Allochromatium vinosum DSM 180: one gene and its partner. The protein of the gene in region 2 interacts with the protein of the main gene of each other region in a pairwise test. Links are inferred from orthologs where the notes say so. Each region holds a gene or a part of one and is shown on either strand. Other genes may lie near its edges.

What was found. The genes of interacting proteins can lie anywhere in the genome.
Region 1: the proteins of lpdA (region 2) and uvrD interact in binary tests that used the Escherichia coli proteins (3 or more experiments, as listed by UniProt). The link is inferred for Allochromatium vinosum DSM 180 from one-to-one orthologs.

The regions. Positions count from the first base shown.
Region 1 is NC_013851.1:3,427,237-3,432,491, reverse strand. The notes cover bases 1-2,934. They hold uvrD (DNA helicase II), read right to left. Parts: upstream 2,600-2,934; coding sequence 401-2,599; downstream 1-400. Other genes in these bases: rpsA (30S ribosomal protein S1), read right to left, coding at 1-289. In the rest of the region: ALVIN_RS15195 (DEAD/DEAH box helicase), read left to right, coding at 3,033-5,021; ALVIN_RS15190 (SIR2 family protein), read left to right, coding at 5,094-5,255. UniProt on the Escherichia coli protein: A helicase with DNA-dependent ATPase activity. Unwinds DNA duplexes with 3'-5' polarity. Translocates on single-stranded DNA with 3'-5' polarity. Initiates unwinding more efficiently from a nicked substrate than double-stranded DNA.
Region 2 is NC_013851.1:927,871-935,422, forward strand. The notes cover bases 1-2,908. They hold lpdA (dihydrolipoyl dehydrogenase), read right to left. Parts: upstream 2,363-2,908; coding sequence 638-2,362; downstream 1-637. Other genes in these bases: ppx (exopolyphosphatase), read left to right, coding at 1-40; ALVIN_RS03980 (protein disulfide oxidoreductase), read left to right, coding at 33-593; aceF (dihydrolipoyllysine-residue acetyltransferase), read right to left, coding at 2,429-2,908. Outside these bases: more of aceF, read right to left, coding at 2,909-3,823; aceE (pyruvate dehydrogenase (acetyl-transferring), homodimeric type), read right to left, coding at 3,859-6,513; ALVIN_RS04000 (hydrogenase maturation protease), read right to left, coding at 6,662-7,114; ALVIN_RS04005 (Ni/Fe hydrogenase subunit alpha), read right to left, coding at 7,171-7,552. UniProt on the Escherichia coli protein: Lipoamide dehydrogenase is a component of the glycine cleavage system as well as of the alpha-ketoacid dehydrogenase complexes.

The DNA of each region.
Region 1 (5,255 bases), 2.5 Mb from region 2 along the record:
CGTGCTGGCTGCCGAGCAGCAGCATGCCGCTCTCTTCGTCCTTGCCGGTGACATGGGTCTCGACGGTGTCGCCGACGGCGTACTTGAGCTGCCCCTCGGCGTCGCGGATCACGGCCAGATCGAGCCGGCCCTCGGACTTGGCGCCCAGGTCGACGAAAGCGAATTCCTCGCCGATCGCGATCAGGGTGCCGCTGACCTTGTCACCCACGGCCGGCTCACCTTTCTGGGCCTGTGGGTGGGTCTGGTCGAACTCGTTGAGCAGATCTTCGAAGCTTGCGGACTCGGACATGGTGGGACGAACGCCGTGGGAGATGGATGAAACGAACTATTGTAGGGCGGATCTCGCTTGAGATCGCGGATTATTCGGATGGCCGGTAGTCGTCGAGCGTCCTCCAGACGCTCACATCGTCTCCAGCCGGGCATAGGTCAGCACCAGCCATTTGGTCCCGACGCCGCCCTTGAAGTCGATCTGGATGCGCGCCTGAGCGCCGCGTCCCTCGCTGTTGAGCACCACGCCCTCGCCGAACTTGGGATGACGCACGCGCTGGCCGAGCCGGTAGCCTTCGGGCGCTTGGGCGCCCGCGCCGCTCTTGGCCGGACTACTGGCTACGGACCTGGAGGCCGGCACCCTGGCTGCAAACGCCGGTCGGGTGATACCGCCGCCACGGACTTCCTCGATCAATTCGGGCGGGATCTCGCGCAGGAAACGCGATGGCCCCGGACACTCCTTACGCCCATAGAGCTGCCGACTCTCGGCCTGGGTGAGATAGAGCTGACGCATGGCGCGCGTCAGGCCGACATAGCACAGCCGGCGCTCTTCCTCCAGGCGCGCCGGATCGTCGGCCGAAAGGCTGTGTGGGAACAGCCCTTCCTCCAGTCCGGCCAGGAAGACCAGCGGAAACTCCAGCCCCTTGGCGCTATGCAGCGTCATGAGCTGCACGCTGTCCTCAAACGGATCGGCTTCGGCCTCACCCGCTTCCAGCGCGGCATGGGCCAGGAAGGCGCCGAGCGGATCACCGTCCTCGTCGGGCAGATCTTGCTCGAACCGGCTGACGGTCTCGATGAGCTGCTCCAGGTTCTCGATCCGGTCCTGTCCCTTGCCGTCCTTGCTGTTCTTGAAGTGCTCGATCAGTCCGGTCGCCTCGATCACGCGGTCGGCGATTTCGCTGAGTGCACGCCCCTCGCGTGCAGCGCGCTGGCTCTCGATCAGGTCGAGGAAACCCCGCAGTGCATTGCTCGCCCGTGGGCTGAGCGCCCCGCTGGTGCTGAGCTCACGGGCCGCGCGCCACAGCGAGACGCCGGCCGCGCGTGCCTGTTCGCGAACCAGCTCGACCGTGCGCTCGCCGATGCCGCGCGTGGGGAGATTCACCACCCGTTCGAACGACGCATCGTCGTTCGGATTGGCGATCAGACGCAGATAGGCGAGCGCGTCGCGGATCTCGGCGCGCTCGAAGAAGCGCAGTCCGCCATAGACCCGATAGGGGATGCCGGCCTGGATCAGCGCTTCCTCGAACAGCCGCGATTGGGCCGTGGTGCGGTAGAGGATGGCGCATTCATCGCGCCGATGGCCGTCCTGGACGAAGCGGCGGATGCGCTCGACGACGAAGCGCGCCTCGTCGACCTCGTTGAAGGCGGTATAGCGACGGATCGGCTCGCCGGCGCTGTCCTGGGTCCAGAGGTTCTTGCCCAAGCGCGCGGGGTTGTGGGCGATCAGCGCGTTGGCCGCAGCCAGGATGTTGCCGGTGGAGCGATAGTTCTGTTCCAGCCGGATGGTGCGCGTCGTCGGGTAGTCCCGCTGAAACGACTGGATGTTCTCGACCTTGGCTCCGCGCCAGCCGTAGATGGACTGGTCGTCGTCACCGACGGCGAACAGGTGATTGTCGCCGCCGGCGAGCAGGCGCAGCCAGGCGTACTGGATGGCGTTGGTGTCCTGGAATTCGTCGACCAGGATGTGGGCGAAGCGCTGCTGGTAGTGGTGCAGGATGTCTGCCCGCTCGCGCAGCAGCTCCAGCGTGCAGAGCAGGAGGTCAGCGAAGTCGAGCGATCCGGCCCGGAGGCGCGCAGCTTCGTATTCGCGATAGACCGCGATCATCCTGTCCTGCACGAAGTCGCCGGTCTCGGACAGATGATGCGGGCGCAGTCCTTCATCCTTCTGGCGATTGATGAAGCCCTGGATCTGACGGGGCGGCCAGCGGGCCTCGTCGATCTGCATCTCCTTGAGCAGGCGCTTGATGAGCCGGAGCTGATCGTCCGAGTCCAGGATCTGGAATTGCTGAGGCAGACCCGCGTCCTGCCAGTGCGCGCGCAGAAAGCGATGGGCGAGACCATGGAAGGTACCGACCCACATCCCGCCGACGGGTGTGCCGAGCATCTCGTCGAGTCGACTGCGCATCTCGCGCGCGGCCTTGTTGGTGAAGGTGACGGCCAGGATCGACCAGGGCTGGACCTGCTGGACCTGAAGTAGCCAGGCGATACGGTGGACGAGCACGCGTGTCTTGCCCGATCCCGCACCGGCGAGGATCAGCAGATGACCGGGATCGGCGGAAACGGCTTCGCGTTGGGCCGGGTTGAGTGAGTCGAGCAGGAAAGAAGCGTTCATCGTGCGATTTTAAACCGCCGCATCCTTAATAACTAATTAAGATATATATCTTATGTTAGTAATTATAGGGCCTGTGGATAAGTGGATAAGTTGAATTTTTCTTTTCTTATCATAGGTTTGAAACCTGCATCGCCTGTGGATAAGTTGTGTGTAAAATGTGCATGGAAATGGCGATATTTTTTTGCGCACACTTTGCGCACAATTTATCCACAGGCTTATCAACAGGCTGCTCGCATCTAAGTTTTTGATTAAATTAACATAAAAAATCGCCCGCGGCCCAGGTCCGTTAAGTGCGCGCGAATATTGGATGTTGATCTTGCGCGACGCGTGAAAGATGTCGATAATACCCGGTTATTCCGCGACTCCCCTCTAGGCTGGCCGGTCGGCCTTCTCCAAGGGTTCGCCCTACCTCCCTCCGAGAGGCCCCTCCATCATGGATACCCCAGACGAAACGAGCGTCGGCTTCGACGCGCTCGGTCTTTCACCCGTGATCGCGCAAGCGGTCAAGAACCTCGGCTACGAATCCCCCACGGCGATCCAGAGCCAGTGTATCCCGCATCTGCTCGCCGGTCGCGACCTGCTCGGTCAGGCCCAGACCGGCACCGGGAAGACTGCCGCCTTCGCCCTGCCGATGCTCAGCCGTCTCGATCCGGATCTGCGCAAGCCGCAGGTGCTGGTGCTCACGCCCACGCGCGAACTGGCGCTCCAGGTCGCCGAAGCCTTCCAGCGTTATGCTACGGATCTCAAGGGCTTTAACGTGCTGCCCATCTATGGTGGCCAGGGCTACGGGCTGCAACTCTCGCAACTCAAGCGCAATCCACAGGTGATCGTCGGAACTCCAGGGCGGGTCATGGACCACATCCGTCGCGGCACCCTGGCGCTGGACTCGATCCGCGCCCTGGTGCTGGACGAGGCCGACGAGATGCTCAACATGGGCTTTGCCGAGGACATCGACTGGATCTTCGATCAGGCTCCGGCCGAGCGTCAGGTCGCGCTGTTCTCGGCCACCATGCCGCCGGCCATCCGGCGCGTGGCTCAGACGCGACTGGTCGATCCGGTCGAGGTCAAGATCGCCGCCAATTCCGAGACGGTCGATACCATCGAGCAGCATCACTGCATCGTCACCCGCTTCCACAAGCTCGATGTGCTCACCCGCATCATGGAACTGGAGCCGTTCGACGGGCTGCTGATCTTCGTGCGCACCAAGAACGCTACGACTGAACTGGCCGACAAGCTCAAGGCACATGGTTTCGCCGCCGAGCCGCTCAATGGCGACATGAACCAGGAGATGCGCGAGCGCACCGTCGAGCGGCTCAAGCAGGGGCAGCTCGATGTGCTGGTCGCCACCGATGTCGCCGCGCGCGGTCTGGATGTCGAGCGCATCAGCCATGTGGTCAACTACGACATCCCGACCGATCCCTCGGCCTATGTGCATCGCATCGGTCGCACCGGACGTGCCGGGCGTGCCGGACGGGCGATCCTGCTGGTCGAGCCGCGCGAGCGCGGGCTGCTCAAGTCGATCGAGCGCGTCATCCGGCGTCCGATTCCGTCGATGGAGCCGCCCTCGGCCGCCGCACTCAGCGAGTCGCGCATCGACCGCTTCATCGGCGAGATCCGCAAGGCCCAGTCCGAACAGGATCTGGATTTCTTCTATCGCCTGCTCGCGCGCATCAGTCAGGAGCAGGAGATCGAGATGCTGGACATCGCCGCCGCGCTGGCCTATCTCAATCAGCGCGAGCGGCCGTTGAACGTCAAGGAGGATCCGCCGCGCCCGCCCAAGCGCTTCGACGAACGCGGCGAGCGCGGACGTGGTCGCGATGGCGATCGACGTCAGGGCGGCTGGGAGGATCGTCCGCCGCGCCGCGAGCGCTTCGACGAGCGCGATGGGAATCGCGACGAACGCCGGCCGCGTTTCGATCGGGCCGAACGCTCGGAGCGTCCGGAGCGTCCCGAACGCGGCCAGCCGCGCCGCGATGACGCCGATCTGACCAGCTACCGCATCGAAGTCGGTCATCAGCACGGCGTGAGTCCGCGCGAGATCGTCGGCGCCATCGCCAACGAATCCGGCCTGGAGGGGCGTTATATCGGCCGCATCGACATCCGCGACGATCATTCGGTCGTCGACCTGCCCAAGGGGATGCCGAACGAGGTCTTCCAGCATCTCAAGCGCGTCTATGTGCGCGGTCAGGCGCTGCGGATCACGCCCGCCGATGAGAGCGCGGGGGCAGGGCAGGGCGGGGCCTGGGAAGGTCGCCGTGACCGCTCGGGTCCGCCGCGCGAGCGTGATTCCAGGCCACCGCGCGCCGGAGGCGACTTCCAGCGCCGTGACCGCGACGGCTATGCACCGCGCCGGCCGAGCTCGGGCAAGAGCAACGATGGCGGCAAGCGCGGTCCGGGATCGGGACGTAAATTCCGCGACTGATCGGAATCGATCTGGCTGGCGTGATATTTGCTTTGATTTCGTGAACAACCATTCTTGTATGGAGTCACGAAGATGTCAGTCAGCCTCGAAACGCTCGCCGCCGGTCTGGCCGATGGCGATCTGGTTCCTTATCTGGGACCGGGCGCCCTGGCCGGCGCGGTCGATCCGCAGACCGGCGAACCGATCCCGGCCGATAGCGACAGTCTGATCCTGGCCATGAACAATGGTCAGCCG
Region 2 (7,552 bases):
GCGGTTGGCGGCAACCGGGATGGTGTTGCGCTTTGGCTGACGACAGTGAGCCGACTCCCGATTCAGCGTGCGCTCCCCCGGCGCCGACGGCTCGGCAACGCTGGCGTCGACGTCTGGGCGGCTGGCTGGTCAACCTCGTCCTGATCGCGGCGATCGTCGTCGGTGTTCAGTGGTGGAAGGGACGGACCCTGGTCACGGGCGAGGCTCCGCCGCTGGTTGGCCGCACGGTGGATGGCACATCGATCGATCTCGCCGACTGGCGCGGGCGGCCGGTGCTGGTGCATTTCTGGGCGACCTGGTGTCCGGTGTGCCGGATCACCGACGGCACCATCGACGCCATCGCCGACGATCACGCCGTCGTCACGGTTGCGCTGCAATCGGGGACGGAGGATGAGATCCGCGCCTACATGCACGAGGCCGGGCAGGATTTCCGGGTCGTCTCGGACCCTGATGGTCGTTTGGCTCGGACCTGGGGCGTGGCGGGTGTGCCGACCAGCTTTGTGATCGATGGCGATGGACGTATTCGCTCGTCGATCGTTGGGGTCGGAACTGGACTGGGGTTACGGCTGCGTCTCTGGCTGGCGGGGCGGTAGTTTCCCCCCTCTCCCGCGAGGGGAGAGGGGCGTTCGGTCGCCTCTCAGCGCTTCTTCGGCGGCATCAGGTCCGTGATGGAGCCATGCGCCATCTCGGCGGCGAGTCCGATGGTCTCGCACAGGGTCGGATGCGGGTGGATGGTCAGACCGATGTCTTCCATGTCGGCGCCCATCTCCAGCGCCAGCACCGCCTCGCCGATCAGCTCACCGGCGTTGGGGCCGACGATGCCGGCGCCTAGGATGCGCTTGGTCTCGGGATCGAACAGCAGCTTGGTCATACCCTCGTCGCGATGGATGCCGAGCGCGCGTCCGCTCGCCGCCCAGGGGAAGACGCCCTTCTCGTAGGGGATGCCGTCGGCCTTGGCCTGGGTCTCGGTCAGGCCCATCCAGGCGACCTCGGGATCGGTGTAGGCGACCGAAGGGATGGTCAGCGGGTCGAACAGCGACGGCTGTCCGGCGATGACCTCGGCGGCGACCTTGGCCTCGTGCGTGGCCTTGTGCGCGAGCATCGGGCCGCCGACCACGTCACCGATGGCGAAGATGTGCGGGACATTGGTGCGCTGGTGCTGGTCGACCTTGATGAAACCGTGCTGGTCGACCGTCACGCCCGCCGCCTCGGCGTCGATGAGCTTGCCGTTTGGCAGGCGACCGACCGCGACCAGCACCTTGTCGTAGAGTTCGGTGCCCGGATGCTTGCCCTCGAACACGACCTTGATGCCCTCGGGTCCGGCGCTCATGCTGGCGACCTTGGTTTCGAGCCAGATGTTCTCGTAGCGCTTCTTGATGATCTTCTCGACCGCCTTGACCAGATCCGGGTCGCAGCCGGGCATGAGCTGATTCTTCAGCTCGACCACGTCGATACGCGAACCGAGGGCGCTGTAGACGCTCGCCATCTCCAGACCGATGATGCCGCCGCCGACGATCAGCAGCCGATCCGGCACGTCGGCCAGGGCCAGGGCGTCGGTCGAGTCCATGACGCGCGAATCCTCGTGCGGGAAGCCGGGGATCTTCATCGGCGAGGAACCGCAGGCGATGATGGCCTGATCGAAGCGCACCCGTACACGCCCTTCCTTGGTCTCGACGCCGATCCGGTTGGGCGACTCGAAGCGCCCGGCGCCCTGGACGACCTGGACGTTGCGCTGCTTGGCGAGCGCCGTCAGCCCGCCGGTGAGCTTGGCGACCACCTTGTCCTTGCCGGCACGCATCTTGGCCAGGTCGACCTCCGGCTCGCCGTAGGTCACGCCCATGACGCCGAGCGTCTTGACCTCTTCCATGATGGCGGCCGTGTGCAGCAGTGCCTTCGACGGGATGCAGCCGACGTTGAGACAGACGCCGCCGAGCGTCGGATAGCGCTCGATCAGGACGACCTTCTTGCCCAGATCGGCGGCGCGGAAGGCGGCCGTGTATCCGCCGGGGCCGGCGCCGAGCACCACGACCTCGGTCACGATCTCCTGGACGGCTGTGGTCTCGGCGGCCAGTTCGGCGTCGTCATCGGACGCCCTGTCGTCGCTCTCGTCAACCGACGCGGAGGCGACGTCGAGCGTCAGGATCGGATCGCCCTGCGAGATCAGATCGCCGATCTTGACGTTCACGGCCTTCACGACTCCGGCCCGGGGCGATGGAATCTCCATGCTGGCCTTGTCGCTCTCGACTGTTACCAGTGACGTCTCCGGCTCGATCCGATCACCGGGGACGACCAGGATCTCGACGATCTGCACGTCCTTGAAATCTCCGATGTCCGGAACCTTGACCTCGATGATGGTGCTCATGGTGGGGCTTCTCTCACGGGCGCCACAGGCGCTGACAATCGTTATGGGATAAGACCCGCCATCCTATCAGATCAGCAAGCGTCGGATGTCACCGAGCAGTTCGCGCAGCAGGCTGGTGAAGCGTGCCCCGTCGGCGCCGTCGACCACGCGATGGTCGTAGGACAGCGACAGCGGCAGCATCCGGCGCGGCACGAACTCGCGCCCGTTCCACACCGGCTTCATCTCGGCACGCGAGACGCCGAGGATGGCGACCTCGGGCGCGTTGACGATGGGGGTGAAGGCGGTTCCGCCGACGCCGCCGAGACTGGAGATCGAGAAGCAGCCGCCCTGCATGTCGCCCGGCAGCAGCTTGCCGTCGCGCGCCTTGGCGCTGAGATCCGCCAGTTCGGTGGCGAGCTGGTGCAGACCCTTCCGGTCGACATCGCGCACCACCGGGACGACCAGACCGTTCGGCGTGTCGACCGCGACGCCGATATGGGTGTAGTGCTTGTGGACCAGGCTCTCGCCATCCGGCGTCAGGGACGCCTTGAGCACGGGCATCCGGGCCAGTGCCGTTGCCACGGCCTTGAGCAGGAAGGGCAGGAGGGTCAGCTTGACGCCCGCCTTGGCCGAGTCATCCTTCTGGGTCTGGCGGAAGGCTTCCAGATCGGTGATATCGGCTTCGTCGAACTGGGTGACATGCGGAATACCGATCCAGCAGCGGTGCAGATGCCGACCGCTGAGCTTGCGGATGCGCGGCAGTTCCCGGATCTCGGTCGGGCCGAAGCGGCTGAAATCGACCTCGGGCGTGCTCGGGAGCTGGAAGACGCCCGCCGTGCCCGGCTCGATCGCCGCACTGCCGCCCTGGGCCAGGGTCTGCTTGACATAGCCCTGGACGTCGTCCTTGACGATGCGACCCTTGGGGCCGGAGCCTTTCACCCGCGCCAGATCCACGCCCAGCTCACGCGCAAAGCGGCGCACGGCAGGACTCGCATGAGCCTTGCGGCCGCGGGCGATGGCGGTCATGTCCTCGGGGCGCGGGCGCACCGGAGCCTGACGGCGCTCGGTCTCGCCGGGGGCGCGGCGCGGTGGTTCCGATTCGGCCGCCGGTTCGGATCGCGACTCGGGTTCGGGGGTAGCCCCGGTCATGTTCGTAGGTGCGGCTTCAGCCGCACTCTCCGCCGATGCGGCTGAAGCCACACCTACGACCGGACTCGTCTCGTTCCGGGTTTGGTTCGACCCAGAGGTCTCGACCCGCATCAGCCGATCACCCTGACTGACGCGATCGCCGGTCTTGACCAGAACCTCCTGAACCAGCCCGCCAAGGGGGGCCGGAACCTCGATGGTCGCCTTGTCGCTTTCGAGGGTCAGAATGGATTGTTCGGCTTCGATCCGGTCGCCGGGAGCGACCAGGATCTCGATGATCTCGACACCGGAAAAATCGCCGATGTCGGGCAAGAGGATTTCTTCGAGGCTTGACACGCGCAATACTCCTTAAAACCTGTTGACCAGTCGGCTCAGACGTTCACGGGGTTGGGCTTGTCCGGATCGATGCGGTATTTGGCGATGGCGTCCGTCACCATCGATACTGGCACCGTGCCCTCGTCGGCGAGCGCCTTGAGTGCGGCGAGCGCGACCTGATGACGGTCGACCTCGAAGAACTTTCTGAGCTGACGGCGCATGTCGCTGCGCCCGAAGCCGTCGGTGCCGAGCGTCACATAGCGGCGCGGCACATAGGGCCGGATCTGATCGGCCTGGAGCCGCATGTAGTCGGTCGCGGCGACGATGGGACCGTGCGTGTCGCCGAGCTGGGATTCGACCCAGGTGACGCGCGCGGTCCGGTCGGGATGGAGCCGGTTCCAGCGCTCGATCTCGATGCCCTCGCGGCGCAGTTCGTTGAAGCTGGTGACGCTCCAGACGGTCGAACCGATGCCGAAATCCTGCTCCAGCAACTCGGCCGCCGCCAGCACCTCGCGCAGGATGCTGCCCGAGCCGAGCAACTGGACCCGAGGCTCGCCGTCGGTGCCGTGCCGGACCGGATGCATCCCCTTGAGGATGCCCTCCGCACAGCCCTCGGGCATCGGCGGCTGGACGTAGTTCTCGTTCATCGCGGTGATGTAGTAGAAGACGTTCTCCTTGTCCTCATACATCCGCCGCAGACCGTCCTGGACGATCACCGCCAGCTCATAGGCATAGGCCGGGTCGTAGGCCACACAGTTCGGAATGGTCGAGGCCAGCAGCAGACTGTGGCCGTCCTGATGCTGCAAGCCTTCGCCCGCCAGCGTGGTGCGCCCGGCCGTGCCGCCGATCAGGAAGCCGCGCGCACGCATGTCGCCCGCCGCCCAGGCCAGATCGCCGATGCGCTGGAAGCCGAACATCGAGTAATAGATATAGAAGGGGATCATGCTCTGGCCATGATTGGCGTAAGCCGTGGCCGCCGCGATCCAGGACGACATGGCTCCGGCCTCGTTGATGCCCTCTTGCAGGATCTGGCCCTTCTTGTCCTCGCGGTAGTACATCACCTGATCGGAATCGACCGGCTCATAGAGCTGGCCCTGCGAGGCATAGATCCCGAGCTGACGGAACATGCCCTCCATCCCGAAGGTGCGCGCCTCGTCCGGGACGATGGGCACCACGTACTGGCCGATCTGCTTGTCGCGCACCAGGAGCGTGAGCAGACGCACGAAGGCCATGGTGGTCGACATCTCCTTGTCGCCGCTACCCTCCAGCAACGACTTGAAGACATCGAGCGCCGGTACCTGAAGCGCCGGGGCCTCGTCGCGCCGCGCCGGCAGGAAACCGCCGAGCCGTTCGCGCCGTGCGTGCAGATACTGACTCTCGGCGCTGTCCGGCGCCGGCTTGTAGAAGGGCGTGGCGTCGATCTGATCGTCCGAGATCGGGATGTTGAAGCGGTCGCGGAAGGCCCGCAGCGCCGTCTCGCCCATCTTCTTCTGCGAGTGGGTGATGTTCATGCCCTCGCCGGCCACACCCATGCCATAGCCCTTGACCGTCTTGGCCAGGATTACGGTCGGCTTGCCGGTGCAGTTCATGGCGGCGGCATAGGCATTGAAGACCTTGATCGGATCATGGCCGCCGCGATTGAGCCGCCAGATGTCCTCGTCCGACATGTTGGCGACCATCGCCTTGAGTTCATCGTACTTGCCGAAGAAGTGCTCGCGGGTGTAGGCGCCGCCCTTGGCCTTGTACGCCTGATAGTCGCCGTCGAGACATTCCTCCATGCGCTTGAGCATCAGGCCGAGCTTGTCGCGCGCGAACAGCGGATCCCAGTAACGCCCCCAGACCACCTTGATGACGTTCCAGCCCGCGCCCCGGAACACGGCTTCCAGCTCCTGGATGATCTTGCCGTTGCCGCGCACCGGCCCGTCGAGCCGTTGCAGGTTACAGTTGACCACGAAGACGAGGTTGTCGAGCCGCTCACGCGCCGCCAGCGAGATCGCGCCCAGGGATTCCGGCTCGTCCATCTCGCCGTCGCCGAGGAAGGCCCAGACCTTGCGCCCGCTGGTATTCACCAGTCCGCAATCGCGCAGATAGTGCATGAAGCGCGCCTGGTAGATGGCCATCAGCGGTCCGAGTCCCATCGAGACCGTGGGGAACTGCCAGAAACCGGGCATCAGCCAGGGATGCGGATAGGACGACAGGCCATGGCCATCGACCTCCTGGCGGAAATGATGGAGCTGTTCCTCGCTGATCCGGCCTTCGAGAAAGGCGCGGGCATAGATACCGGGCGCGCTGTGACCCTGGAAGAACACCAGATCCCCGCCATGATCCTTGGTACGCGCGTGCAGGAAGTGGTTGTAGGCGACATCGATCAGGGTCGCCGAGGAGGCGAAGCTGGAGATGTGTCCGCCCAGCTCGGTCGAGAGCCGATTGGCCTGGACCACCATCGCCATGGCATTCCAGCGCACCAGCGAGCGGATGCGCCGCTCCAGCGCCAGATCGCCCGGAAAGGGCTGCTCGGCCTGGACCGGGATGGTGTTCAGATAGGCGGTGTTGGCGCTGTAGGGCAGATAGGCGCCCGAGCGCCGGGCCTTGTCGATCAGGCGTTCGAGCAGGAAATGAGCGCGCTCGACGCCCTCGTTCTCCAGTACGGCCTCGAGCGAGTCGAGCCATTCCTGAGTCTCTTGCGGATCGATATCGGGCTTATGGGTCATGTCGCTTCCAGGGAGACGTTAGAGACGATGTCGGTTGGACAAGGTCGCGAGTATACCTGGATCGACAATTTATTAAATACTCAGGATTCGATTGCGCAATGCACGAGTGGCATGACCGGCATCCACGGCCCACCGAATCGGCCGCGACTCAGCCCGTTGGACGCAGTAGCCTCAGAACCGCCTCGCACACCTCGGGGATGACTCGGGCGACTTCCGGACTCAGTCCGGGCGACCAGTCGATCGCCGCCGGCTGGATGCCCAGGATGAGGATCTCGGGTGGCAGGAGGCCCAGCGCCTCGCCCAGCGTCAGCGCTTCGGCCAGACCGGCCGCATGCAGATTGCCGCGAAGCTGGGGGTCGAGTCCGCGCACGGACTCCGGGGTCAGACAGCGCCAGACGCCGGGCGGCTCGCCCATGTCGGCGGCATCCAGGATGATGACCCGGTCGTGCCCCTGGAGTCTGAGGACGAGATCAAGACCAGGGGTGCCACCGTCCAGCAGGGTCACGTCGGGCGGCAGGTTTGGCAGGGCTTCGAGGACAGCGGCCCCGATGCCGTCGTCGCCGCGCAACGGATTGCCCAGCGCCAGGATGAGGGTTGTCATGTGAGGGGTCTCGACCGCGCGCCCCGGACGAACCGGGGAACGCGGATCGGGGTGGATCAGACGAAGCGGACGTTCAGCATGTGGGTCGAGCAGGAGATGCAGGGGTCATAGGCCCGCACCAGCATCTCGAGGGCCAGCGTGATGTCTTCCTGACTGCGGTCCAGAATGGTCGGCACCAGCGCCCGCATGTCCAGCTCGATGTTGGCCAGATTCTGGCCGGTCGGGATGACGCAGTTGGCGCCGACGATCGCCCCGTCCTCGATCTGGTAGTGGTGGAAGAGGGTGCCGCGCGGCACCTCGGCGGCCCCCACGCCCTCGCCGGTCAGCCGGGTCGGCGCGGCCGGCTCCTCGTGCCGGATGCCCATCTCAAGCAACTGGTCGATGAGCAGGATCGCGTCCTCGGTGCAGTGCACCACCTCGACGGCCTGTGCCGCCGCG